Regions from separate parts of the Sinobaca sp. H24 genome, predicted to be linked through region 1. Evidence: a T-box and tRNA genes for the amino acid it is inferred to sense, from the RefSeq annotation. Region 1 holds a T-box; the other regions hold tRNA genes.
What was found. The T-box of region 1 lies ahead of hisS (histidine--tRNA ligase). A T-box ahead of a tRNA ligase gene usually reads a tRNA of that ligase, here a tRNA-His.
Positions count from the first base shown of each region.

Region 2: it has a tRNA-His gene. The T-box ahead of hisS (histidine--tRNA ligase) is inferred to sense a tRNA for this amino acid. The anticodon was not compared.
Region 3: it has a tRNA-His gene. The T-box ahead of hisS (histidine--tRNA ligase) is inferred to sense a tRNA for this amino acid. The anticodon was not compared.

Region 1 is NZ_JALBWT010000019.1:31,372-40,528, reverse strand. It holds partial or broken gene MMY81_RS20550 (replication-associated recombination protein A) at 1-1,065, shown strand, start outside; gene MMY81_RS20545 (ATP-binding protein) at 1,140-1,316, opposite strand; gene MMY81_RS20540 (histidine kinase dimerization/phospho-acceptor domain-containing protein) at 1,289-2,914, opposite strand; gene MMY81_RS20535 (hypothetical protein) at 2,932-3,300, opposite strand; RNA gene ssrS (6S RNA) at 3,383-3,564, opposite strand; gene MMY81_RS20525 (hypothetical protein) at 3,716-4,033, shown strand; gene MMY81_RS20520 (amino acid--tRNA ligase-related protein) at 4,093-4,698, opposite strand; partial or broken gene MMY81_RS20515 (GAD domain-containing protein) at 4,756-4,913, opposite strand; partial or broken gene MMY81_RS20510 (amino acid--tRNA ligase-related protein) at 5,199-5,500, opposite strand; gene MMY81_RS20505 (OB-fold nucleic acid binding domain-containing protein) at 5,533-5,913, opposite strand; partial or broken gene hisS (histidine--tRNA ligase) at 5,915-7,190, opposite strand; T-box leader at 7,272-7,491, opposite strand; partial or broken gene dtd (D-aminoacyl-tRNA deacylase) at 7,544-7,991, opposite strand; partial or broken gene MMY81_RS20490 (RelA/SpoT family protein) at 8,023-9,157, opposite strand, start outside.
Region 2 is NZ_JALBWT010000016.1:76,378-85,534, reverse strand. It holds partial or broken gene queG (tRNA epoxyqueuosine(34) reductase QueG) at 1-158, opposite strand, end outside; gene MMY81_RS18985 (B3/B4 domain-containing protein) at 257-952, shown strand; gene MMY81_RS18980 (hypothetical protein) at 1,002-1,268, opposite strand; tRNA gene MMY81_RS18975 (tRNA-Leu) at 1,441-1,521, opposite strand; tRNA gene MMY81_RS18970 (tRNA-Leu) at 1,543-1,632, opposite strand; tRNA gene MMY81_RS18965 (tRNA-Cys) at 1,657-1,731, opposite strand; tRNA gene MMY81_RS18960 (tRNA-Gly) at 1,774-1,848, opposite strand; tRNA gene MMY81_RS18955 (tRNA-Gln) at 1,854-1,928, opposite strand; tRNA gene MMY81_RS18950 (tRNA-His) at 1,938-2,013, opposite strand; tRNA gene MMY81_RS18945 (tRNA-Trp) at 2,026-2,100, opposite strand; tRNA gene MMY81_RS18940 (tRNA-Tyr) at 2,114-2,199, opposite strand; tRNA gene MMY81_RS18935 (tRNA-Thr) at 2,203-2,278, opposite strand; tRNA gene MMY81_RS18930 (tRNA-Phe) at 2,287-2,362, opposite strand; tRNA gene MMY81_RS18925 (tRNA-Asp) at 2,434-2,510, opposite strand; tRNA gene MMY81_RS18920 (tRNA-Met) at 2,515-2,591, opposite strand; tRNA gene MMY81_RS18915 (tRNA-Val) at 2,604-2,679, opposite strand; tRNA gene MMY81_RS18910 (tRNA-Glu) at 2,686-2,760, opposite strand; tRNA gene MMY81_RS18905 (tRNA-Ser) at 2,776-2,868, opposite strand; tRNA gene MMY81_RS18900 (tRNA-Asn) at 2,871-2,945, opposite strand; rRNA gene rrf (5S ribosomal RNA) at 2,956-3,072, opposite strand; rRNA gene MMY81_RS18890 (23S ribosomal RNA) at 3,133-6,068, opposite strand; rRNA gene MMY81_RS18885 (16S ribosomal RNA) at 6,265-7,834, opposite strand; gene MMY81_RS18880 (YgzB family protein) at 8,252-8,608, shown strand; gene perR (peroxide-responsive transcriptional repressor PerR) at 8,639-9,076, opposite strand.
Region 3 is NZ_JALBWT010000021.1:29,077-38,233, forward strand. It holds partial or broken gene MMY81_RS21600 (tRNA (cytidine(34)-2'-O)-methyltransferase) at 359-732, opposite strand; gene MMY81_RS21605 (methylated-DNA--[protein]-cysteine S-methyltransferase) at 756-1,295, opposite strand; gene queG (tRNA epoxyqueuosine(34) reductase QueG) at 1,317-2,444, opposite strand; gene MMY81_RS21615 (B3/B4 domain-containing protein) at 2,517-3,224, shown strand; gene MMY81_RS21620 (hypothetical protein) at 3,264-3,521, opposite strand; tRNA gene MMY81_RS21625 (tRNA-Leu) at 3,696-3,780, opposite strand; tRNA gene MMY81_RS21630 (tRNA-Leu) at 3,802-3,891, opposite strand; tRNA gene MMY81_RS21635 (tRNA-Cys) at 3,917-3,991, opposite strand; tRNA gene MMY81_RS21640 (tRNA-Gly) at 4,037-4,111, opposite strand; tRNA gene MMY81_RS21645 (tRNA-Gln) at 4,117-4,191, opposite strand; tRNA gene MMY81_RS21650 (tRNA-His) at 4,201-4,276, opposite strand; tRNA gene MMY81_RS21655 (tRNA-Trp) at 4,289-4,363, opposite strand; tRNA gene MMY81_RS21660 (tRNA-Tyr) at 4,380-4,465, opposite strand; tRNA gene MMY81_RS21665 (tRNA-Thr) at 4,469-4,544, opposite strand; tRNA gene MMY81_RS21670 (tRNA-Phe) at 4,554-4,629, opposite strand; tRNA gene MMY81_RS21675 (tRNA-Asp) at 4,703-4,779, opposite strand; tRNA gene MMY81_RS21680 (tRNA-Met) at 4,784-4,860, opposite strand; tRNA gene MMY81_RS21685 (tRNA-Val) at 4,874-4,949, opposite strand; tRNA gene MMY81_RS21690 (tRNA-Glu) at 4,955-5,029, opposite strand; tRNA gene MMY81_RS21695 (tRNA-Ser) at 5,047-5,139, opposite strand; tRNA gene MMY81_RS21700 (tRNA-Asn) at 5,142-5,216, opposite strand; rRNA gene rrf (5S ribosomal RNA) at 5,227-5,343, opposite strand; rRNA gene MMY81_RS21710 (23S ribosomal RNA) at 5,395-8,332, opposite strand; rRNA gene MMY81_RS21715 (16S ribosomal RNA) at 8,529-9,157, opposite strand, start outside.

The sequences.
Region 1 (9,157 bases):
ATTTAAGATGCTGAATGCCGTTGTTAATAATAAAAAAGATATGGAAATAGCCGTCGCCGAAGCAAAAATATCCAATCATTTGATCGTTATTATGGATGAAGTCCATCGTCTCGACAAAACCAAACAGGATTTTCTTCTTCCTCACCTGGAAAAGGGGCTGATCACGATGATCGGAGCGACCACAGCCAATCCATATCATTCTATTAACCCGGCTATCCGCAGCAGATGCCAGATTTTTGAACTGCACCGCCTGGACCACAACGACATTAAAGAGCTTTTATTTGCTGCAATGAACGATGAAGAAAGAGGGCTCGGTTCCTTTTCTGCTGAATTGTCTGATGAGGCAGCGGAACATCTTGCCTATGCCTGCGGCGGAGATGCCCGGGCCGCTTTAAATGCCCTTGAAATTGCGGTGCTTTCCAGCCCTGCTTCCGATCAGACTGTGACGATAACAAAAGAAACAGCAGAAGAGTGTATACAGCATAACCGCTTCCAGCATGACAAAGATGGAGACGCCCATTATGACGTGCTGTCTGCCTTTCAGAAATCCATTCGCGGAAGCGATCCGGATGCCGCTCTTCATTATCTAGCGAGGCTTATCGAAGCCGGAGATCTCATTAGTATCAGCAGAAGACTTATCGTCACAGCTTATGAAGACATCGGACTGGCTAACCCTCAGGCCGGTGTCCGAGCTGTAGCTGCGGTAGAAGCCGCAGAAAGACTGGGTTTTCCGGAAGCACGTATTCCTCTGGCAAATGTTGTCGTAGAGCTCTGCCTCTCTCCTAAATCCAACAGTGCTTATAAAGCGGTCGATAAAGCCCGGGAGTCGCTTTTAAAACACGGAACACCCGACATACCGAAGCATTTAAAGGACTCTCACTATAAAGGAGCCGCCAGTTTAAACAGAGGGTGGAATATAAATACCCGCATAATGAACCCGGGGGCTGGCTGGCTCAGCAGTATCTCCCTGATGCGGTGAAAAATGAAGTGTACTATGAAGCTAAAAACCATAATAAATTTGAAAATGCTTTAGCTGAAGGTCATAAAAAAATGACAAAACGCTGACGTTTCCAATAAATAACCCTATTAATTAGACTGAAAAAGCCGGAAGAAATGGCCCTTCCGGCTTTTGTATTGCCTTATTCTATTGGAAACGAGAGCTGAAACAACGTTCCCCTGTCCTCAGCGGAAAATACCTGGATTTTTCCATTCATTTCACTGACAATCTGGTAGCAGATCATCAGCCCAAGGCCTGTTCCTTCATCTTTTGTAGTGAAAAATGGCGTTCCTAGTTTTGACAGCGTTCGGGGATCCATTCCCTCTCCCGTATCTTCAATTTCCACACCGACACAACGTTGATTGTTTCATTGAAAAATTCGTAAGTCTTCATACTGACTCTGCCATTCTCTTTTACTGCTTCTATTGCATTTTGCAGCAAATTTAAATACAGCTGTTTTAATTTCTTTTCATTAGCTTTCATATCAGGAATTTCCTGGTAGGAAGTGTGGATCTCTATATTTTTCTCCCGCGCCTGGTCTTTATGAAGATACAAAATATCCTGCAGAATAGTATTCATATTGATCTGCACGGTCTTTTCATCATACTCGGGACTTGCGATCCCCAGCAGATCCCGGACAATCCCGTTCACCCGGTCGATTTCACTTAATATAATCTGGTAATGCTGAATATCTTCATTCCGCTGTTCAGATGATTCCTTAAACAGCTGAATAAATCCTTTTATCGTTGTAAGCGGGTTGCGGATTTCATGGGCAAATCCTGATGCAAGTTTCCCTACTGCCTGAAGCTTTTCACTGCGGAAAAGCTCTTTTTCAAGCACTCTGTTATCCGTGACGTTATTAAAAACCACTAAAATATCTTCTACTTGTTCAGCATTTTCAAGTCGGGGCAGAAGCGTTACGCTCGTAATAAAGTAATACGTTTTTCCATCAAAGGCGAACTCTATTTCCTTTGTTTGTTCTTCTTCGATGTCCATATTTATTTGATCAATAAAGACCTCGAAAAGCCCGCTTTGTTTTTTTAATTCTTCCAGAGAAGAAGCCAGCACCTTGTTTTTATTTAATTGAAACAGGGATACGGCCGCATGGTTAAAGGTCGTAACTGCACGGGTGCTTTTATTGATGGAAATCACACCATTATCGGTGGTTTCCAGAATCAGTGTCGATTTTTTATGGCTTTTTTCTCTTTCTTCCAGCCTTGCCGTCATCACGTTAAACGTCTGCGTCAGCTCGTCCACCTCTGAATAAGCAGCCCGCGGCAGCGGAAGTACTGATTTTCCAACGGCAAAATCACGTGTTGCCGTTACAAGAGATTCCAACGGTTTTACAATATACCTCGATAGAGCAACAGCCGCTAAAATCGTAATTAGCAGCACAGCACTGAATAATATAACATATGTAAATAGCAGCCTTCTTAATGGAGCATACAGAGCACTTTCAGGTACGGAAATTCCAACATACCATTGGTTATCAAAGCCTTCCATTTGCTCAATCGGCACGATGGTACTGACTGTTTCTGCTCCTCTGTTTGTAGTTAAAGAAGGAGAATTCCCCAGCTCTTCAAATTCATCCATGTTCAGCTCCGCATCCCGGACAAAATTACGATTTAGAATGTAACTGCTGTCTGGATGGGCAATATAATAGCCTTCTTCATTTAAAATAAACGCCTCTCCGTTCATTCCCAGCTGCTCCTGTTCATCGGTAAACCGGTTCATTCTGTCCCAGATGAATGTTTCCAGCGAGACCAGATCATAGGCTGGAGATATTACGCCAATATCATTGTCTTCATCGTCCCTTACTCCCGCTGACATCGCCAATATAGGTCGTTCAAGTACTTTGGACATAAATAAATCGGAAAGATAGAGTTCTCCATTTTTGGCTTCTTCATACCAATCCAAATCATTTACATCCCTGCCTACCGCATTGTCTTCTGTAGAATGGCAATCATCCCTTCATTGTTCGTGAATACTATGCCATGGTACATGTCCTGTGATTCGACAAAGCGGGTAAATTCAGCCTGCAGTTCTGCTTCCGTTGCCTGTGGATTTCGTATAACAGGGTTTGTCGCCAACTGCTCCAGATCAGATAGGCGCTCTTGTATCATTCCTTCCACGGAGACAGACAAATTGGCGGAAAAGGAAATTAACGTTTGTTCAATTCGATCTGATAAATCCGACTTTTGAGTTTCATACGAAACAAAGCCTATTACCAGCAGTGGGATACTCGTAATGGCTACAAAAAAACTAATAATTTTGACCGCAGTGTCCGCATATGTTTTCCCCACTATCTATTAAGTAATAAACAATCCATATAAAAAACTCCGAAGTAACAGCCTTCGGAGTAAGCATTTGTAGTAGTTAATAAGGAAGAGTCCCGTAGTGCCGTTAAACTAACTTTGTTTTGAAGCCTGCTCTCGCAGGTGGGTGCCCTGCTTCATCGTCCGTGCTTCCACTTCGCAGAGGCATGCACTTTCGATGAAAACGTCAGGCTCCCGATGTATAAGTGTTGGCTCAAAACGAACAGTGTTCTACGTACACCTCAGGACTCTTCAAATTGTGTTATTATCATAGCACGATGATTTCAAATGGTCAAGATACTTAACCAGTATATTAGAAAGAGAATTTGTTATGACTAAACTTCCGGGGCTCTTTATGTTACTCTTTATAAAAGACTTTTGACAAAGAAGGGAGCAGAACATATTGACCTATTCCTCCGTTCAGGAAAACGATACACAGCAGCCGCTGGCAGAGCAGGATACCGTATTCATTGAACAGAAAATCGAATGGCTTGAAAAAAAACGGGTAAAACATGTGTCTTCTCTCCATTTGTATGAAGACAGAATTGAAAGTGAGCATCATGTATATTACCTGGAGGACATCTTTGATCTTTCCTATCGTTGGTCTGAAGAACAGATTGGTTTTTTATATATTCATACGGTGTTTGGCATCCGTACTTTTCATATCCATTCATCACCGGAAGAATTTATCAGTGCGTTTCATACACTTGATCACCTTTAACCGCCTTAGAGATGTTTCCAGAAAATGCTTCATTATAAATAAAAGGTTGCGATTATCAATTAATGATAATCGCAACCTTTTTTAGTCGAGATAAAATTATTTTGTTTTTCTTCTTTTTTCGCAATGGCAAGCTTAAGATGCAGTTCCTTTAACTGCTGTTCGCTCACAGCTCCCGGTGCACCTGTTAACGGATCGCTTGCACTGGCTGTTTTTGGGAAGGCAATCGTATCGCGCAGGTTATCGCGGCCTGCAAGAATCATAACGAAACGATCCAGTCCCAGAGCAATTCCTCCGTGCGGAGGCGTACCGTACTCAAATGCATCAAGCAGGAAACCAAACTGTTCCTGGGCTTCTTCTTCACTGAAACCGAGTGCTTTAAACATACTCTGCTGCATATCTTTGTTGTAAATACGCTGGGAACCCCCGCCGATTTCATAACCGTTCAGGACGATATCGTATGCTTCCGCCCTTACGTCTTCCGGAGCGGATTCAAGCTTATGGGCATCTTCTTTAAGAGGACTGGTAAACGGATGGTGCATCGCCGTATAACGCTTTGCGTTGTCATCGTATTCTACAAGCGGAAATTCCGTTACCCAAAGGAAGTTGTATTTAGACTCATCGATCATATCGAAATCTTTTCCGAATTTCAGACGAAGCGCACCCATCGTGGCGTAAACAACTTCTTTTTTATCGGCGCCGAAGAAAAGCAGATCTCCCGGTTCTGCATCCATTGCCGATTTAATTTGCTCCGTTTCTTCTTCTGTAAAGAATTTCGCAATTGGACCGCGAGCATATCTTCTTCTACACGAAGCCATGCCAGACCCTTTGCACCGTAAATCGCTGCAAAATCGGCCAGCTCGTCGATTTCCTTACGGGACATTTTCGGAGCAGCCCTTTTACATTCAGGCCTTTGACAATGCCGCCGTTTTTAACCGCCTGGGCGAACACTTTAAAATCGCTGTTGCCTACAATATGGGAGAGCTCTGTAAGTTCCAGACCGAATCTCGTATCCGGCTTATCGGAACCATAACGGTTCATTGCGTCTTCATATGTCATTCTTGGAAAAGGTGTCTCAACGTCTTTTACCGAGAACTTCTTTTACGGTTTTTCTTCATCAGTTCTTCAATCATAGGAAGAAACTCTTCTGTTTCCAGAAACGAGGCTTCTATGTCCAGCTGGGTAATTCCGGCTGGCGGTCCGCTCTCAGGTCTTCATCTCTGAAACAGCGTACAATTTGATAATATCTTTCAAAGCCGGATACCATCAGAAGCTGTTTAAATAATTGCGGAGACTGCGGAAGGGCATAAACTCCCCTTTATGCACACGGCTTGGCACCAGGTAGTCCCGCGCGCCTTCCGGTGTGCTTTTTGTCAGCATCGGCGTTTCAATATCAATAAATTCATTATCGTTCATATAATCGCGGATGATCTTTGTTACTCGGTTGCGCAGCTTAATCGTTTCGCGCATTTCTTCTCTTCTCAGATCAAGATAGCGGTATTTCAGGCGTACATCTTCGAAATTTCCTGATTGCTGTCGATTTGAAAAGGAAGCGGCTTTGATGTATTCAAAATATCAATCTGCTCCACCCGGATTTCCACCGTACCGGTAGGAATCTTCTCGTTGTAAGTCTCCTCGTCTCTTTGCACGACTGTACCGTAGATTTCCAGCACATATTCGCTGCGCACACTGTCTGCTGTTTCCAATGCATCGGCGGAAATTTCCGGATTGGCTACAATCTGCACGATACCGCTGCGGTCGCGAAGGTCAATAAAAATAACCTGACCAAGGTCCTTTCTCGTCTGGGCCCAGCCTTTCAGGCGTACTTTTTCTCCAATAAGTGATTCAGTAATATCTCCTGCATAGTGCGTTCTTTTTCCCATATTATTCTCTCCCTATTTTATCAGTTAAATAGTCAGCCAGATCGGCAATGGCTGTTTTTTCCTGGCTGCCGTCGCTCATTTTTTTAATACTGACTTCTCCACTCTGCAGTTCATCGTCACCGATAACAACAGTATATGCCGCATTCATTCGATCTGCTGCTTTAAACTGCGCTTTTACTTTTTTCTGCATATAATCTTTCTCCACGCTAAGGCCTTTTTTGCGAAGTGACCAGAGAATAGATACTGCTTCAGTTTCCGCATTTTCCCCCATTGTTACAACGTAACAGTCCAGTCCTTTTTCGACAGGAAGGTCTACATTCTGGGCGGAAAGAGCCATCAGCAGTCTTTCAATACTAAGAGCAAAGCCGATGCCTGGTGCTTCAGGGCCTCCCAGCTCTTCCGTTAAGCCATTGTAACGACCGCCCCCCGTCAAGGTCGTAATGGCGCCAAACCCTTCGCCTTCAATCATGATCTCAAAAGCGGTGTTATTATAATAATCCAGCCCTCTGACCAGTCCCGGATCAATTTCGTATGAAATATCCATCTGGCTTAGAAAAGCCTGCACTTTTTCAAAATAACGGCGGCTGTCTTCATTCAGATAATCCAGGATAGATGGAGCAGTTGCCATTAGCGGATGGTCTTTGTCTTTTTTACAGTCGAGAATACGAAGTGGATTTTTTTCCAGACGCTGCTGGCAGTCACTGCAGAATTCACCGATGCTTGGCTTAAAGTGGCTGATGAGCGCCTGCTTGTGATTCTCACGGCTTTCCTTATCTCCCAGGCTGTTGATAACCAGCTTCAATCCTTTTAACCCAAGGGACGAGTACAGCTCCATCGCAAGTGCAATCACTTCTGCATCAATCGATGGATCATCACTTCCTATCGCTTCCACACCAAATTGGACAAACTGACGCATCCGTCCTGACTGCGGGCGCTCATAGCGGAACATTGGACCGATATAATAAAGTTTATCCGGCTGATCCGGCAGTCCAAAGCGTTTATTTTCTACATAAGAACGGGCAACCGAAGCTGTTCCTTCCGGGCGGAGTGTCAGGCTGCGTCCGCCTTTGTCTTCAAACGTATACATTTCTTTTGGACAATATCTGTTGTGTCCCCTACGCTCCGCTGGAATAATTCCGTCTGTTCAAAAATAGGAGTACGGATTTCCGAGTAATTAAACGCCCGGCATAGATCGTGCATTCTTTTTTCTACATACTGCCACTTCTCTGATATCCCGGAAGTATATCCTGGGTTCCTCTAGGTATTTGAACTGCCATTTCCCCACTCCTTTAAAAATAGTTGGTCTGTACTCTGTTACAGGTTTATAAAAAAACACAAAAAACCCGCCCCTCAAAAATATGAGGGACGGGATTTATTCCCGTGGTACCACCCTGGTTAGAGCTTTACAGCTCTCGCTTTACAGTTAACGCCTGTGTACGGCTGCTTTTACTTCTCTAGGTTTCAAAGCAGCACCTAAGGAGTGTCTTTCTGTAAAAAACGAGCAGAAATGCTTCCAGCACGGCATCTCTTCTCTGTCCTCGTTTATCTCTACATACTTTTCTCCATCATTGGTTTTCTATCGAACTCCATCATACGAATAATTACCTTTTGTGTCAATATAAAAATGGCTTTATTCCTTTGGTTCAGGGGATTCCAGCGTAAGGGTCACCGGGCCGCTGTTCGTCAGCGACACCTGCATATCCGCACCAAATCTCCCCTCTGCTACTGTGATGTTTTTACTGCGGAGTTCTCATTAAACAAATGATAAAGCGGTTCAGCATCCTCCGGCCGGGCCGCTTCTGTAAAGCTTGGCCGTCTGCCTTTTTGAGCATCCCCATACAATGTAAACTGCGAAATAGACAGCACCCCGCCCGAAATATCGAGCAAAGATTTATCAAATTTCCCTTGTTCATTTTCAAAATACGAAGGTTGACTATTTTTTCAGCCATCCATTCTACTTCCCTTTTCGTATCGCCATGGGTGAATCCTGCTAATACAACCAAACCTTCTGCTATAGAGCCGGACATCTCTCCATCGATGGTACAGGCTCCTTCTGATACACGCTGAATAACTTTCATCGCTCGAATATGCCCTTTCTTCAAACCGGTATTAATGCATAACGCGCTGCACCGTATAAATATCCGGCAGTTTTTTTATTTTTTCTACTACCTTCTGTAAATGACCGATATTGTGAATAGAAATGCTCATATCGATGAACGCCATTTTGTTTTTATCACTGCGGCCGCTGACAGCGTTAATATTTGTTTTTGCTTCTGTAACACAGTGAAGAACTTCATTTAAAGGCCGCGTCTGTCGTAGCCGATGATTTCTATATCTACATTGTAGTTCTTGTTCGTTTCAACAGAGCCTTCCCATTCTACTTCGAGCAGGCGTGGGCGTGCTTCGTCATTATCTACGTTTGCACAGTCCCTGCGGTGAATGGATACGCCTCGTCCTTTTGTAATAAAACCTACAATGTCGTCACCCGGTACAGGACTGCAGCACTTGGATAACCGGATGAGCAGGTTATCGACCCTTTAACACGAACTCCCCCATTTGTTTTCTTCACAGGATGATTCGTATTAATGGTTTTTACCGCTTCGGCTACCGACTGCTTTTCATCCTGTTCATTCTGGTGACGGATTTTATCTGTCAGTCTCGTTACGATCTGCTTTGGGCTGACTCCATTGTAGCCGACAGCCGCAAACATATCTTCTTCTCCGCTGAAGCTGAACTTATCAGCGGCTTCGCTTTTATTCTCTTCGGTCAGAACCTGTTTTGGATCATAATCCTGAGACTTTAATTCTTTTTCAACAAGCTCTTTGCCTTTTTGTACGTTTTCTTCTCTTCGTTCTTTTTTATAAAACTGCTTAATTTTGTTTTTAGCATGAGAGCTCTGGGTCAGCTTCAGCCAGTCCTGACTTGGGCCGTAAGAATGCTTGGATGTAAGCATCTCTACTATGTCGCCTGTATCAAGCTGGTAATCGAGCGGCACCATCTTACCATTTACTTTCGCTCCGATCGTCCGGTTTCCGATTTCCGTATGAATGCGGTAGGCAAAGTCAATGGGCACCGAGCCTCTCGGAAGCTCTATGACGTCCCCTTTCGGGCTGAATACAAACACCATATCCGAGAACAAATCCATTTTTAAGGATTCCATAAAGTCCTGAGCATCATCGGCATCATTCTGCCATTCAATAATTTCGCGGAACCATGTTAACTTGTCCTCAAACGTCTGCTTGCC
Region 2 (9,157 bases), on a different contig from region 1:
AGCGAGGGATGGGTTCTTTTTTCTATATCTTTTTCTTCAAATCCAGACTGATACTGAAGCTGCTGCTGCGTAATCAGTCTATCTTTTAACGTTAGAAATGGATCGGCGGAAGCGAATCCAACCTTATCAATACCGATCTCTTTGGCGTAGGATATGATTTTTCTTTCAGCGTTTCTTCAGGCAATCGCCGTCTCCCCTTTTTCTTCATTCCATACTATAGTAAACTCATTTTATTAAGAGACAAAGGAGTTTTTATATGATTAAACAAATCCTGCTCGATAAATCTTTACTCGATACAGCTCCCGGACTAAAAATTGGAGTGATTCACTATAAGGATATCATAGTTGGGGACTCCCCTAAAATGATTAAAGGCCGGCTGCAGTTTTATCAGGAAACCATGCATACGGAACTGCAGGAGCTGCCTCTGACAGAAAAAGAAGGTATTTTAGAATGGAGGAAAATTTTCAAGGCGATTGGCACCGATCCTTCCAGATACCGCCCTTCCCATGAATCACTGGCACGAACAGTGAAAAAAACCGGAGCTCTTTCTTTTGTTCATTCTGCCGTTGATTTAAACAACTTTTTTTCCATCCAGTATATGCTTCCTGTTGGAATTTACGATGCTTCTGCATTACATGGAACCGTAACGATAAAAGTCGGCGGGGAAAGCGATACATATGAAGGACTAAATGGAAGAGACAATAATTTTGAAGGAAAAATTGTTTCTGCTGATGATAAAGGAGCATTTGGAAGCCCTATTGTTGATTCCCACCGGACAAAAACAACAATAGAAAGTAAAGAAGCACTCCAGCTTTTCTATCTTCCTCCCTCTCTTCCAAAAGAAGAAGCGGTAAAGCTTTTGGCAGCCTCCTCAAAAATGTTTCATCAAATACACAGTGGAGAAGCTTCCACTATCATTCTAGATGCAGAACAGCCGGCTTTCTCTTTTTAAAAACGATATACACAACAAAACACATCCATCTCTGGGTGTGTTTTATTGTTTAATATTTGTGATGAATATGCAGGTTGATTTCCTCAGCAATTTCAAACCACTTTCTCATATTCTCTTCAATGTAAGTCTGGTGATTTGCAGGAAGACGTTCTAAAATAATCGTTTTAAAATCTTCAATCTCATTCTGTTCGAAAAAAAATGTCACAAATACCGTCGAATGAATAGTATGTGTTAACGTATAGTTAATGTGGAGGTCTTCATGCAGATCTTTTGTTTTTATAGATGTTTTTGATTTAACTGGTTTTATAGGTTTCATATGCATTCCCCCTTTTTATGTAAAAGGAAATTATTTAGAAAATTCTTACTATTATGAATATATATGATTTCTTTATTATATCATGAAATCATCTAGTATTTTGCATTATTTCCACCAACAGAAAAAAAAACAGCTCCCGGCAGCGGGACCTGTTTACGTATAATTAAATGAGTGGTAGCGGTGGCCGGGATCGAACCGGCACTCTGGAACACGATTTTGAGTCGTGCGCGTCTGCCAATTCCGCCACACCGCCAAGTCAGTAAATTAATGAAGTTGGTGCCGAGGGCCGGACTCGAACCGGCACGGAGGTACACCCTCCGCAGGATTTTAAGTCCTGTGTGTCTGCCAATTCCACCACCCCGGCAGGTTTAAAAGGAAAAATGATGTATGGAGGCGACACCCGGATTTGAACCGGGGAATAGGGGTTTTGCAGACCCCTGCCTTACCACTTGGCTATGCCGCCATTTATGAAATGCGGTCTTTTATGTGTGACTCGCGTTAAAAATGGAGCGGAAAACGGGATTCGAACCCGCGACCCCCACCTTGGCAAGGTGGTGCTCTACCACTGAGCTATTTCCGCATAAATGGCTGGGCTAGCTGGATTCGAACCAGCGCATCACGGAGTCAAAGTCCGATGCCTTACCGCTTGGCCATAGCCCAACATAAAAATGGGGCGGCTGATGGGAATCGAACCCACGAATGCCGGAACCACAATCCGGTGCGTTAACCACTTCGCCACAACCGCCATAATTAATATTGGCAGGGGTAGTAGGAATCGAACCCACATCTGCGGTTTTGGAGACCGCCGTTCTAGCCGTTAAACTATACCCCTATATGAATAAAAATGGTGGAGGGGGACGGACTCGAACCGCCGAACCCAGAGGGAGCAGATTTACAGTCTGCCGCGTTTGGCCAACTTCGCTACCCCTCCACATGGTGCCGGCCAAAGGACTTGAACCCTCAACCTACTGATTACAAGTCAGTTGCTCTACCAATTGAGCTAGACCGGCAAAAAAAGTGGTGGCTCGAGACGGAATCGAACCGCCGACACGTGGATTTTCAGTCCACTGCTCTACCGACTGAGCTATCGAGCCATGCTTATATTTTCTCTATGAACAGTTTATACTGTCACTAGAAAAATACAACTACTTCTTTAAAAATAAAATGGCGGTCCGGACGGGACTCGAACCCGCGACCTCCTGCGTGACAGGCAGGCATTCTAACCAACTGAACTACCGGACCATTTTGGTTGCGGGGGGAGGATTTGAACCTCCGACCTCCGGGTTATGAGCCCGACGAGCTACCAGGCTGCTCTACCCCGCGATGTATAAAAAATGGTGGAGGATGACAGGATCGAACTGCCGACCCCCTGCTTGTAAGGCAGGTGCTCTCCCAGCTGAGCTAATCCTCCATTATTTGGTGACCCGTACGGGATTCGAACCCGTGATACCGCCGTGAAAGGGCGGTGTCTTAACCACTTGACCAACGGGCCTAAAACTATATGTAATGGCGGAGAGCGAGGGATTCGAACCCTCGAGACGGGTTAACACCGCCTACACGATTTCCAATCGTGCTCCTTCGGCCACTCGGACAGCTCTCCATTGGCTCCACAGGCAGGATTCGAACCTGCGACCGATCGGTTAACAGCCGATAGCTCTACCACTGAGCTACTGTGGAATATTATAAAGCCCGGCAACGTCCTACTTTCACAGGGGGTCGCCCCCCAATTATCATCGGCGCACAAGAGCTTAACTTCCGTGTTCGGCATGGGAACGGGTGGGACCTCTTGGCCGTTGTCACCGGACAACATCGGAACCGGTGGTTCCTTCAAAACTGGATAGCGACATCCGAATGGAAAAAGTGTTTGGATAAGTCCTCGATCGATTAGTATCTGTCAGCTGCATGCGTCGCCGCACGTCCACCTCAGACCTATCTACCTTGTCATCTCCAAGGGATCTTACTCACTTGCGTGATGGGAAATCTCATCTCGAGGGGGGCTTCATGCTTAGATGCTTTCAGCACTTATCCCGTCCACACGTAGCTACCCAGCGATGCTCCTGGCGGAACAACTGGTACACCAGCGGTGTGTCCATCCCGGTCCTCTCGTACTAAGGACAGCTCCTCTCAAATTTCCAACGCCCGCGACGGATAGGGACCGAACTGTCTCACGACGTTCTGAACCCAGCTCGCGTACCGCTTTAATGGGCGAACAGCCCAACCCTTGGGACCTACTTCAGCCCCAGGATGCGATGAGCCGACATCGAGGTGCCAAACCTCCCCGTCGATGTGGACTCTTGGGGGAGATAAGCCTGTTATCCCCAGGGTAGCTTTTATCCGTTGAGCGACGGCCCTTCCATACGGGACCGCCGGATCACTAAGCCCGACTTTCGTCTCTGCTCGACTTGTAGGTCTCGCAGTCAAGCTCCCTTTTGCCTTTGCACTCTGCGAATGATTTCCAACCATTCTGAGGGAACCTTTGGGCGCCTCCGTTACTGTTTAGGAGGCGACCGCCCCAGTCAAACTGCCCACCTGACACTGTCCTGATCCGGATCACGGACCGAGGTTAGAATAGTCGTACAGCCAGGGTAGTATCCCACCAACGCCTCCACCGAACCTAGCGGTCCGGTTTCCAAGGCTCCTACCTATCCTGTACAAGCAGTACAACCATCCAATATCAAGCTACAGTAAAGCTCCATGGGGTCTTTCCGTCCTGTCGCGGGTAACCTGCATCTTCACAGGTAATATAATTTCACCGGGTCTCTCGTTGAGACAGTGCCCAAGTCGTTGCACCTTTCGTGCGGGTCGGAACTTACCCGACAAGGAATTTCGCTACCTTAGGACCGTTATAGTTACGGCCGCCGTTTACTGGGGCTTCAATTCAAAGCTTCTCCCCGAAGGGGATAACCTCTCCTCTTAACCTTCCAGCACCGGGCAGGTGTCAGCCCCTATACTTCGCCTTGCGGCTTCGCAGAGACCTGTGTTTTTGATAAACAGTCGCTTGGGCCTTTTCACTGCGGCTCTCCTGGGCTATTCACCCGAAAGAGCACCCCTTCTCCCGAAGTTACGGGGTCATTTTGCCGAGTTCCTTAACGAGAGTTCTCCCGCGCGTCTTAGAATTCTCATCCCACCCACCTGTGTCGGTTTGCGGTACGGGCACCTTTTTCCTCGCTAGAGGCTTTTCTTGGCAGTGTAGGATCGGGAACTTCGGTACTTAATTTCCCTCGCCATCGCCGCTCAGCCTTGATGAAGAGCGGATTTGCCTGCTCTTCGGCCTAACGGCTTGGACGTGCATATCCAGCAGCACGCTTGCCCTACCTTCCTGCGTCCCCCCATTGCTCAAATGGAAAGGAGGTGGTACAGGAATTTAAACCTGTTTTCCATCGCCTACGCCTTTCGGCCTCGGCTTAGGACCCGACTAACCCTGAGCGGACGAACCTTCCTCAGGAAACCTTGGGTTTTCGACGGAAGGGATTCTCACCCTTCTTTTCGTTACTCATACCGGCATTCTCACTTCCAGGCGCTCCACCAGTCCTCACGGTCTGGCTTTACGGCCCCTGGAACGCTCCCCTACCACGATCCCCCAGGGGGATCCTCCACAGCTTCGGTACCGCATTTAGCCCCGGTACATTTTCGGCGCAGAGTCACTCGACTAGTGAGCTATTACGCACTCTTTCAATGGTGGCTGCTTCTAAGCCAACATCCTAGTTGTCTAAGCAACTCCACATCCTTTTCCACTTAATGCGGATTTAGGGACCTTAGCTGGTGGTCTGGGCTGTTTCCCTCTCGACTACGGATCTTAGCACTCGCAGTCTGACTCCCGGACAACAAGTCTCTGGCATTCGGAGTTTGACTGAATTCGGTAACCCGGGAAGGGCCCCTCGTCCAATCAGTGCTCTACCTCCAGGACTCTAATCCGAGGCTAGCCCTAAAGCTATTTCGGGGAGAACCAGCTATCTCCGAGTTCGATTGGCATTTCACCGCTACCCACACCTCATCCCCGCAATTTTCAACTTGCGTGGGTTCGGGCCTCCAGTAGGTGTTACCCTACCTTCACCCTGGACATGGGTAGATCACCCGGTTTCGGGTCTACGACCGCATACTAATACGCCGTTGAAGACTCGCTTTCGCTGCGGCTCCGCCTCTTCGGCTTAACCTGGCATACGATCGTAACTCGCCGGTTCATTCTACAAAAGGCACGCCGTCACCCATAAACGGGCTTCGACTACTTGTAGGCACACGGTTTCAGGATCTGTTTCACTCCCCTTCCGGGGTGCTTTTCACCTTTCCCTCACGGTACTGGTTCACTATCGGTCACTAGGGAGTATTTAGCCTTGGGAGATGGTCCTCCCGGATTCCGACGGGATTTCTCGTGTCCCGCCGTACTCAGGATCCACTCCGGAGGATCAGCGATTTCGGCTACCGGGCTGTTACCGTATCCTGCGGGCCTTTCCAGGCCGCTTCGCCTATCGCTGATCTTGATAACTCCGATGGAGTGTCCTACAACCCCAGGATGCAAGCATCCTGGTTTGGGCTGATTCCGTTTCGCTCGCCGCTACTCAGGAAATCGCATTTGCTTTCTCTTCCTCTGGGTACTAAGATGTTTCAGTTCCCCAGGTCTGCCTTTATCTACCCTATGTGTTCAGGTAGAAATACTATCGGATTAACGATAGTGGGTTCCCCCATTCGGACATCCCCGCCTCACAGCTCACTTACAGCTCCGCGGGGCGTATCGCCGTTCGTCGCGTCCTTCATCGGCTCCTAGTGCCAAGGCATCCACCGTGCGCCCTTTCTTACTTAACCGTTTTTCCGTAAAAAAACAGCTGGCGCCTGCTTACGCAGGGCTTGCTTGGTCTTTTTTGTTTCGTTGTCGCTATCCAGTTTTCAAAGAACCAGGGATCGTCTTGCGAGAGGGTATCCTCTCAAAATGGAATGAAAACAACTGCGCGCACCTCGGACCGGTGGTCCGGGGGTCGATCCACGAATCAATGCTCCGTAGAAAGGAGGTGATCCATCCCCACCTTCCGGTAGGGATACCTTGTTACGACTTCACCCCAATCATCTGCCCCACCTTCGGCGGCTGGCTCCCAAAGGGTTACCTCACCGACTTCGGGTGTTGCAAACTCTCGTGGTGTGACGGGCGGTGTGTACAAGGCCCGGGAACGTATTCACCGTGGCATGCTGATCCACGATTACTAGCGATTCCGGCTTCATGCAGGCGAGTTGCAGCCTGCAATCCGAACTGAGAATGGCTTTGCGAGATTGGCTCCACCTCGCGGTTTCGCATCCCTCTGTACCATCCATTGTAGCACGTGTGTAGCCCAGGTCATAAGGGGCATGATGATTTGACGTCGTCCCCACCTTCCTCCGGTTTGTCACCGGCAGTCACCTTAGAGTGCCCAACTAAATGCTGGCAACTAAGATTAAGGGTTGCGCTCGTTGCGGGACTTAACCCAACATCTCACGACACGAGCTGACGACAACCATGCACCACCTGTCATTTTGTCCCCCGAAGGGGAACCTTCTGTCTCCAGAAGTAGCAAAAGATGTCAAGACCTGGTAAGGTTCTTCGCGTTGCGTCGAATTAAACCACATGCTCCACCGCTTGTGCGGGCCCCCGTCAATTCTTTTGAGTTTCAGCCTTGCGGCCGTACTCCCCAGGCGGAGTGCTTAATGCGTTAGCTTCGGCACTAAGGGCATCGAAACCCCTAACACCTAGCACTCATCGTTTACGGCGTGGACTACCAGGGTATCTAATCCTGTTTGCTCCCCACGCTTTCGCGCCTCAGCGTCAATAACAGACCTGAGAGCCGCCTTCGCCACTGGTGTTCCTCCACATATCTACGCATTTCACCGCTACACGTGGAATTCCACTCTCCTCTTCTGCATTCCAGTTCCCCAGTTTCCAATGACCCTCCACGGTTGAGCCGTGGGCTTTCACATCAGACTTAAGGAACCGCCTGCGCGCGCTTTACGCCCAATAATTCCGGACAACGCTTGCCCCCTACGTATTACCGCGGCTGCTGGCACGTAGTTAGCCGGGGCTTTCTGGTGAGGTACCGTCAGGGGGCGGCCCTGTTAGAACCGCCCTTGTTCTTCCCTCACAACAGAGCTTTACGATCCGAAAACCTTCATCACTCACGCGGCGTTGCACCGTCAGACTTTCGTCCATTGCGGATGATTCCCTACTGCTGCCTCCCGTAGGAGTCTGGGCCGTGTCTCAGTCCCAGTGTGGCCGATCACCCTCTCAGGTCGGCTACGTATCGTCGCCTTGGGGAGCCCTTACCTCTCCAACTAGCTAATACGCCGCGGGCCCATCCTCCAGTGCATGGCCCGAAGGCCATGCTTTTACAAGCAGATCAGGTGATCTGCTTGATTATCGGGTATTAGCTCCGGTTTCCCGGAGTTATCCCCGTCTAGAGGGCAGGTTGCCCACGTGTTACTCACCCGTCCGCCGCTCAATTCCCCGGTTTCCCTCCGAAGAGGTCCGCCGGGTGCATGCGCTCGACTTGCATGTATTAGGCACGCCGCCAGCGTTCGTCCTGAGCCAAGATCAAACTCTCCATGAAAGTTGATGCTTAGTTCTTGCTGGTCTTACGTTGCGCAGCAGGCCTTGCCTGCCGCGACTTGTTGTTCGCGCGTTGTTTTCATTCCATTTTCAAAGGACACTTTTTTTGATGCTGTCGTGTTTTGGCGACTTTTATAAGATACCATTTTCAATTGTTAATGTCAATGATATTTATAAAATTAATCTGCTGTGTTTCTTTAGAGCAGGAAGCCGTTTGGCGACAATGTGTAATATACCATTATATAAAATAGATAGTCAACAGATATCAATAAAATTATTATAGAAAAATGATTCTGAATAATCCACTTCTATTTGATTCACTATCTATTTCTATAACACAGCTTCTATTATCATGTGAGAAGACAGTTTTTGCAAGCACTTTCATGTGATATAATCATTATATCCGGGAGGTAATAACATGGCGCTGAAGGCTTCAAATAAAATCAACCGTATTAGAACGTTTGCTTTATCCCTAGTTTTCGTTGGTATTTTTATTATGTATATTGGTATCTTTTTCAGAACTTCTCCTATTATAATGACGATTGCTATGATATTAGGCTTTATTTTTGTGATTTCCAGCAGCGTAGTTTATTTCTGGATTGGAATGATTTCCACTAGTACTGTTCAGGTAACCTGCCCCAACTGCAATAAGGCGACAAAGATTCTCGGTAGAGTGGACGCATGCATGTACTGCGATGAACCACTGACTCTTGATAAAACCCTGGAAGGAAAAGAATTCGATTCGGCTTATAATAGAAAACATACAAAAAGCTGACCCATTATTGGGTCAGCTTTTTGTGATTTATTAATGTCTTGAAATCGGCGCACAGTCAGGACACTTACCGTAAATCTCCATACGGTGGGTGTTAATCTGAAAACCGGTAACATGTTCTGCCAATGACTCTACTTCATCAAGACCGGGATAGTGAAAATCAACGATCTTTCCGCAGTCTGAGCAGACGACATGGTAATGATCAGACGTAACGCAGTCAAAACGGCTTGATGAGTCCCCGTAGGACAACTCTCTTACAATACCTACTTCTTTGAAAACACGAAGATTATTATAGACAGTAGCAACGCTCATATTCGGGAATTTTCCTTCGAGGGCCTTATATATATCATCTGCGGTCGGATGGCTCATCGAATCATATAAAAACTCCAAAATAGCATGACGTTGCGGAGTCATGCGAATCTTCGTACTCTTCAAAGAATGCACTACTTCCTGAAGACGTTCATTCGCCATCGTCATGCACCCCACTTTCTTTTATAAAACAATTCTTTAATTATAATTCTTATAATTAAATATTATCCGAATTATAGATTG
Region 3 (9,157 bases), on a different contig from region 1:
GATTCTTTATTTATTATAACAACATAAAGAGTGGTAATCCAGATACCATTTCACACACCGGGATCCGTAGGTTATACTAAGAGTATAGTCTGCTACATAAGAAAGGACGATGAATATGAAACTACTTCTGCTTCTTGGTATCTGCGTTATGTTTCTAGCTTCTATTTTCACCGCCGGAGTGGATGAGAAGGCTCACAAAAAGTAAAAATTGATAACGTTACCATGTAAAAATGACAGGCCTTTGAAAGGGCCTGTCATTTTACGTTAACTGCTGGAAATTCTGCTGGCGCAGTACTTCATAAATAATAATAGCTGCCGTATTGGATAAATTAAGCGAACGAATTAAGTCGTTTTGAGGGATTTTAAGGCATGTATCCGCATAACGGTCGATGAGCTCCTGCGGAATTCCTTTTGTCTCTTTTCCAAATACAAAGAAAAGTTCTTCATCCGTTCTGCTGTAATCAACGGATGAATATGTTCTGCTTCCTACTGTTTCGATAAAATAGAATATTCCCTTGGGGAAGACTTCGGTTAATTCATCAAACGAATCGTAATAATGTATCTTAACATCCGGCCAGTAGTCACAGCCGGCTCTTTAAGCATTTTATCCTCAGTGGAAAATCCAAGAGGGCGAATCAGGTGGAGATGTGTGCCGGTGCCTGCACAGGTTCTTGCTATGTTCCCAGTGTTGGCTGGAATCTCCGGCTGATAAAGTACGATATGGTTGCTCATTTCATGTTTCCTTTCTCTCGTGCCTACTTAGTTTCCAACTGTAGTTTCATCTGTTCTTTTTCCATTTCCAGCAGATAGATTTTTTTGTTCATTCCGCCGCCGTACCCTACAAGCGCCCCATTGCTTCCTATAATGCGGTGACACGGTATCATGATAGGGATTGGGTTTTTGTTGTTGGCGTTTCCTACGGCTCTTACAGCTTTCTCTGAGCCTGCAGACGCCGCAATTTCTTTATATGAGGCCGTTTTTCCGTAAGGGACATCAATGAGTGCTTCCCATACGGCTTTTTGAAACGGTGTGCCCTCTAAATCATACGTAATTGAAAAGTCCTTTCGTTCCCCATTAAAATATTCATTGAGCTGCTTCATTGCTTCCTTAAGCGCTGATGCACTTTCTTCCAATTCAAAATCAGCACCTCTTACCTTCAATGCCCATATATTAAATAAAGGCACTGCTTCTTCAGCATTGGCGAACTTTACGGCCATCAGCCCTTTATGGGAGGAAAACAGCGTCAGCGGACCGATAGGACTGGTCACCTCTGTATAATACAGCATATCTTTCATTCAAGCATCCCCTTTCTGTATTCACTGCAGGCCAAGCGCCGTTTCCAGTTCTGTCAGCACCTCTGCTTCCTGTTCAAGCATATAGGCTTCCTCCAGCCCTACCACGGCCTCAGGGGTGGCAATCTGCCCGAGTGTCCATGCACAGGAGGAACGGATGACCGGTCTCGGATCACTTTTTATTAATTCGACAAGCTCCGGCACGGCGGATTCTTCTTTAAAGTTGCCCAAAGCGATAACTGCATTGCGCTGAATTGGTTTTTTTCCTCTCCATGAACCGGCAATAGACCCGAAACGTTCTTTAAACTCTTTATTGCTCATATGCAGAAGTGAGTTCAGATTCGGCTTCACCGTTTCCGGATCCGGTTCAAATTCTTTCTGATGATGAAAGTCGATCCCTTTGTTTTTTGGACACACCTGCTGGCACGTATCGCAGCCATATATCCGGTTACCGATCTTTTTCCGGTATCGTTCTGGAAGCATATCTTTTGTCTGTGTTAAAAAAGCAATGCATTTATTAGCATCAAGCTGTCCTCCCTGAATTAGAGCATCTGTCGGACAGGCATCAACACAGATATTGCAGGAGCCGCATTGATCTGTCAGCGGAATGTCCGGCTCAATCACAAGTGATGTAAGCATTTCCCCCAGATACACGTAGGAACCAAATTCCGGAGTGATAATGGCACAGTTTTTAGCGCTCCACCCGATACCTGCCCTTTCTGCGACTGCTCTGTCTGAGAGCTCTCCTGTGTCCACCATTGATCGGCACTGCGCCTGTGGATCTAATTCTTTCACATACTGTTCGAGTTTGCTGAGACGATCTCGTAATACGTGGTGATAATCCTCTCCCCAGGATGCACGACAGAAGAGACCGCGCCTGTCTCCTTTTTTGCTTTTAGGGGCATCTTTTAATTTGGAGGGATAGGCCAGCGCTATAGAAATAATCGTTCGGCCTTCCTCCATAAGAAGGGAAGGATGGGTTCTTTTCTCTATATCCTTCTCTTCAAAACCTGACTGGTACTGAAGTTCCTGCTGCGTGATCAGCCTGTCTTTTAATGTTAGAAATGGATCAGCTGATGCAAATCCAACTTTATCAATGCCAACTTCTTTTGCGTAGGATGTGATTTTTTCTTTCAGTGTTTCTCCTGGCAATCGCCGTCTCCCCTTTTTCTTCATTCCATACTATAGTAAACTCATTTTATTAAGACACAAAGGAGTTTTTCGATGTTAACACATGTCCTGCTCGATCAATCTTTACTACATGCCGCTCCCGGACTGAAAGTAGGAGCAATCTATTATAAGGATATCATAGTTGGGGAATCTCCTAAAATGATTAAAGGCCGTCTTCAATTTTACCAGGAAACGCTTCACACTGAACTGCAGGATCTGCCGCTTATAGAAAAAGAAGGCATCGCAGAGTGGCGCCATATTTTTAAAGCAGCAGGTACAGATCCGTCCAGGTACCGCCCTTCTCATGAATCTCTTGCGCGGGCGGTAAAGAAAAACGGAAACCTTTCTTTTGTTCATTCTGCCGTTGACTTAAACAACTTTTTTTCTATTCAATATATGCTTCCTGCCGGTATTTATGACGCTTCTGCATTAAAAGGTACGGTTACGGTAAAAATCGGCGAAGAAGCCGACACGTACGAAGGACTAAATGGAAGAACCAATACATTTAAAGATAAGATCGTTTCTTCCGACGATATTGGAGCCTTTGGAAGCCCGATTGTCGATTCCAACCGGACAAAAACAACAACGGAAACTACAGAGGCACTTCAATTATTTTATCTTCCCCCTTCTCTTTCAAAAAAAGAGGCGGAAAAGCTTTTAGCAGCTTCTGCCAAAATGTTTCATCAAATTCACAGTGGAGAAGCTGACGTCGCCATCTTAGATGATGAACAGACGGTTTTCTCCTTTCAGAAAACAACCTAAACAATAAAAACACATCCATTCCTGGGTGTGTTTTTATTATTAATATCGATGATGAATATACACATTTATCTCTTCAGGAATCGTGAACCAGTTTCTAATATTACCTTCGATATAAGCCCGGTAATTCGAGGGAAGCCGCTCTAAAATAATCGTTTTAAAGTCTTCTTTATCGTTCTGTTCGAAAAAAAACGTTATAAATACTGTCGAATGAATCGTATGTGTCAGTGTATAGTTAATATGCAGGTCTTTATGCAGATCTCTTGTCTTTATGGACGTTTTTGATTTGACCGGCTTCATATGCATTCCCCCTTTTTATGTAAAAGGAAATTAATTAGAAAATTCTTACTATTATGAATATATGTGATTTCTCTAAGTATATCATGAAACAGCCCAGGATTTTGTATTATTTCCACTCAAAAATATAAAAAACAGCTCCCGGCAGTGGGAGCTGTTGAGCTGCTATTAAATGAATGGTAGCGGTGGCCGGGATCGAACCGGCACTCTGTTAAGAACACGATTTTGAGTCGTGCGCGTCTGCCAATTCCGCCACACCGCCATATCAATGAATTAATGAAGTTGGTGCCGAGGGCCGGACTCGAACCGGCACGGAGGTACACCCTCCGCAGGATTTTAAGTCCTGTGTGTCTGCCAATTCCACCACCCCGGCAGGTTATAAAGGTAAAAATGATGTATGGAGGCGACACCCGGATTTGAACCGGGGAATAGGGGTTTTGCAGACCCCTGCCTTACCACTTGGCTATGCCGCCATTTATGAAATGCGGTCTTTTATGTGTGGGACTCGCGTTAAAAAATGGAGCGGAAAACGGGATTCGAACCCGCGACCCCCACCTTGGCAAGGTGGTGCTCTACCACTGAGCTATTTCCGCATAAATGGCTGGGCTAGCTGGATTCGAACCAGCGCATCACGGAGTCAAAGTCCGATGCCTTACCGCTTGGCCATAGCCCAATACAAAAATGGGGCGGCTGATGGGAATCGAACCCACGAATGCCGGAACCACAATCCGGTGCGTTAACCACTTCGCCACAACCGCCATAATTAATATTGGCAGGGGTAGTAGGAATCGAACCCACATCTGCGGTTTTGGAGACCGCCGTTCTAGCCGTTAAACTATACCCCTATATATGAATAAAAAATGGTGGAGGGGGACGGACTCGAACCGCCGAACCCAGAGGGAGCAGATTTACAGTCTGCCGCGTTTGGCCAACTTCGCTACCCCTCCACATGGTGCCGGCCAAAGGACTTGAACCCTCAACCTACTGATTACAAGTCAGTTGCTCTACCAATTGAGCTAGACCGGCATAAAAAAGTGGTGGCTCGAGACGGAATCGAACCGCCGACACGTGGATTTTCAGTCCACTGCTCTACCGACTGAGCTATCGAGCCATACATATATTTTCTCTATGAACAGTTTATACTGTATCAATAGAAAAATACAACTACTTCTTTAAAAATAAAATGGCGGTCCGGACGGGACTCGAACCCGCGACCTCCTGCGTGACAGGCAGGCATTCTAACCAACTGAACTACCGGACCATTTTGGTTGCGGGGGGAGGATTTGAACCTCCGACCTCCGGGTTATGAGCCCGACGAGCTACCAGGCTGCTCTACCCCGCGATGTTGTAAATAATGGTGGAGGATGACAGGATCGAACTGCCGACCCCCTGCTTGTAAGGCAGGTGCTCTCCCAGCTGAGCTAATCCTCCATTATTGGTGACCCGTACGGGATTCGAACCCGTGATACCGCCGTGAAAGGGCGGTGTCTTAACCACTTGACCAACGGGCCTAAAAGCTATTATGTAATGGCGGAGAGCGAGGGATTCGAACCCTCGAGACGGGTTAACACCGCCTACACGATTTCCAATCGTGCTCCTTCGGCCACTCGGACAGCTCTCCATTGGCTCCACAGGCAGGATTCGAACCTGCGACCGATCGGTTAACAGCCGATAGCTCTACCACTGAGCTACTGTGGAATAATATAAAGCCCGGCAACGTCCTACTTTCACAGGGGGTCGCCCCCCAATTATCATCAGCGCACAAGAGCTTAACTTCCGTGTTCGGCATGGGAACGGGTGGGACCTCTTGGCTATCGTCACCGGACAAGGCTGGTTCCTTCAAAACTGGATAGCGACATCCGAATGGAAAAAGTTGTTGGATAAGTCCTCGATCGATTAGTATTGTCAGCTCCATGCGTCGCCGCACGTCCACCTCAAACCTATCTACCTTGTCATCTCCAAGGGATCTTACTCACTTGCGTGATGGGAAATCTCATCTCGAGGGGGGCTTCATGCTTAGATGCTTTCAGCACTTATCCCGTCCACACGTAGCTACCCAGCGATGCTCCTGGCGGAACAACTGGTACACCAGCGGTGTGTCCATCCCGGTCCTCTCGTACTAAGGACAGCTCCTCTCAAATTTCCAACGCCCGCGACGGATAGGGACCGAACTGTCTCACGACGTTCTGAACCCAGCTCGCGTACCGCTTTAATGGGCGAACAGCCCAACCCTTGGGACCTACTTCAGCCCCAGGATGCGATGAGCCGACATCGAGGTGCCAAACCTCCCCGTCGATGTGGACTCTTGGGGGAGATAAGCCTGTTATCCCCAGGGTAGCTTTTATCCGTTGAGCGACGGCCCTTCCATACGGGACCGCCGGATCACTAAGCCCGACTTTCGTCTCTGCTCGACTTGTAGGTCTCGCAGTCAAGCTCCCTTTTGCCTTTGCACTCTGCGAATGATTTCCAACCATTCTGAGGGAACCTTTGGGCGCCTCCGTTACTGTTTAGGAGGCGACCGCCCCAGTCAAACTGCCCACCTGACACTGTTCCTGATCCGGATCACGGACCGAGGTTAGAATAGTCGTACAGCCAGGGTAGTATCCCACCAATGCCTCCACCGAACCTAGCGGTCCGGCTTCCAAGGCTCCTACCTATCCTGTACAAGCAGTACAACCATCCAATATCAAGCTACAGTAAAGCTCCATGGGGTCTTTCCGTCCTGTCGCGGGTAACCTGCATCTTCACAGGTAATATAATTTCACCGGGTCTCTCGTTGAGACAGTGCCCAAGTCGTTGCACCTTTCGTGCGGGTCGGAACTTACCCGACAAGGAATTTCGCTACCTTAGGACCGTTATAGTTACGGCCGCCGTTTACTGGGGCTTCAATTCAAAGCTTCTCCCCAAAGGGGATAACCTCTCCTCTTAACCTTCCAGCACCGGGCAGGTGTCAGCCCCTATACTTCGCCTTGCGGCTTCGCAGAGACCTGTGTTTTTGATAAACAGTCGCTTGGGCCTTTTCACTGCGGCTCTCCTGGGCTATTCACCCGAAAGAGCACCCCTTCTCCCGAAGTTACGGGGTCATTTTGCCGAGTTCCTTAACGAGAGTTCTCCCGCGCGTCTTAGAATTCTCATCCCACCCACCTGTGTCGGTTTGCGGTACGGGCACCTTTTTCCTCGCTAGAGGCTTTTCTTGGCAGTGTAGGATCGGGAACTTCGGTACTTAATTTCCCTCGCCATCGCCGCTCAGCCTTGATGAAGAGCGGATTTGCCTGCTCTTCGGCCTAACGGCTTGGACGTGCATATCCAGCAGCACGCTTGCCCTACCTTCCTGCGTCCCCCCATTGCTCAAATGGAAAGGAGGTGGTACAGGAATTTAAACCTGTTTTCCATCGCCTACGCCTTTCGGCCTCGGCTTAGGACCCGACTAACCCTGAGCGGACGAACCTTCCTCAGGAAACCTTGGGTTTTCGACGGAAGGGATTCTCACCCTTCTTTTCGTTACTCATACCGGCATTCTCACTTCCAGGCGCTCCACCAGTCCTCACGGTCTGGCTTTACAGCCCCTGGAACGCTCCCCTACCACGATCCCCCGATGGGGGATCCTCCACAGCTTCGGTACCGCATTTAGCCCCGGTACATTTTCGGCGCAGAGTCACTCGACTAGTGAGCTATTACGCACTCTTTCAATGGTGGCTGCTTCTAAGCCAACATCCTAGTTGTCTAAGCAACTCCACATCCTTTTCCACTTAATGCGGATTTAGGGACCTTAGCTGGTGGTCTGGGCTGTTTCCCTCTCGACTACGGATCTTAGCACTCGCAGTCTGACTCCCGGACAACAAGTCTCTGGCATTCGGAGTTTGACTGAATTCGGTAACCCGGTAAGGGCCCCTCGTCCAATCAGTGCTCTACCTCCAGGACTCTTATCCGAGGCTAGCCCTAAAGCTATTTCGGGGAGAACCAGCTATCTCCGAGTTCGATTGGCATTTCACCGCTACCCACACCTCATCCCCGCAATTTTCAACTTGCGTGGGTTCGGGCCTCCAGTAGGTGTTACCCTACCTTCACCCTGGACATGGGTAGATCACCCGGTTTCGGGTCTACGACCGCATACTAATACGCCGTTGAAGACTCGCTTTCGCTGCGGCTCCGCCTCTTCGGCTTAACCTGGCATACGATCGTAACTCGCCGGTTCATTCTACAAAAGGCACGCCGTCACCCATAAACGGGCTTCGACTACTTGTAGGCACACGGTTTCAGGATCTGTTTCACTCCCCTTCCGGGGTGCTTTTCACCTTTCCCTCACGGTACTGGTTCACTATCGGTCACTAGGGAGTATTTAGCCTTGGGAGATGGTCCTCCCGGATTCCGACGGGATTTCTCGTGTCCCGCCGTACTCAGGATCCACTCCGGAGGATCAGCGATTTCGGCTACCGGGCTGTTACCGTATCCTGCGGGCCTTTCCAGGCCGCTTCGCCTATCGCTGATCTTGATAACTCCGATGGAGTGTCCTACAACCCCAGGATGCAAGCATCCTGGTTTGGGCTGATTCCGTTTCGCTCGCCGCTACTCAGGAAATCGCATTTGCTTTCTCTTCCTCTGGGTACTAAGATGTTTCAGTTCCCCAGGTCTGCCTTTATCTACCCTATGTGTTCAGGTAGAAATACTATCGGATTAACGATAGTGGGTTCCCCCATTCGGACATCCCCGCCTCACAGCTCACTTACAGCTCCGCGGGGCGTATCGCCGTTCGTCGCGTCCTTCATCGGCTCCTAGTGCCAAGGCATCCACCGTGCGCCCTTTCTTACTTAACCGTTTTTCCTTCAAAAAAAACAGCTGGCGCCTGCATATGCAGGGCTTGCTTGGTCTTTTTTGTTTCGTTGTCGCTATCCAGTTTTCAAAGAACCAGGGTTCATCTTGCGAGAGGGTATCCTCTCAAAATGGAATGAAAACAACTGCGCGCACTCCGGACCGGTGGTCCGGGGTCGATCCACGAATCAAGCTCCGTAGAAAGGAGGTGATCCATCCCCACCTTCCGGTAGGGATACCTTGTTACGACTTCACCCCAATCATCTGCCCCACCTTCGGCGGCTGGCTCCCAAAGGGTTACCTCACCGACTTCGGGTGTTGCAAACTCTCGTGGTGTGACGGGCGGTGTGTACAAGGCCCGGGAACGTATTCACCGTGGCATGCTGATCCACGATTACTAGCGATTCCGGCTTCATGCAGGCGAGTTGCAGCCTGCAATCCGAACTGAGAATGGCTTTGCGAGATTGGCTCCACCTCGCGGTTTCGCATCCCTCTGTACCATCCATTGTAGCACGTGTGTAGCCCAGGTCATAAGGGGCATGATGATTTGACGTCGTCCCCACCTTCCTCCGGTTTGTCACCGGCAGTCACCTTAGAGTGCCCAACTGAATGCTGGCAACTAAGATTAAGGGTTGCGCTCGTTGCGGGACTTAACCCAACATCTCACGACACGAGCTGACGACAACCATGCACCACCTGTCATTTTGTCCCCCGAAGGGGAACCTTCTGTCTCCAGAAGTAGCAAAAGATGTCAAGACCTGGTAAGGTTCTTCGCGTTGCGTCGAATTAAACCACATGCTCCACCGCTTGTGCGGGCCCCCGTCAATTCT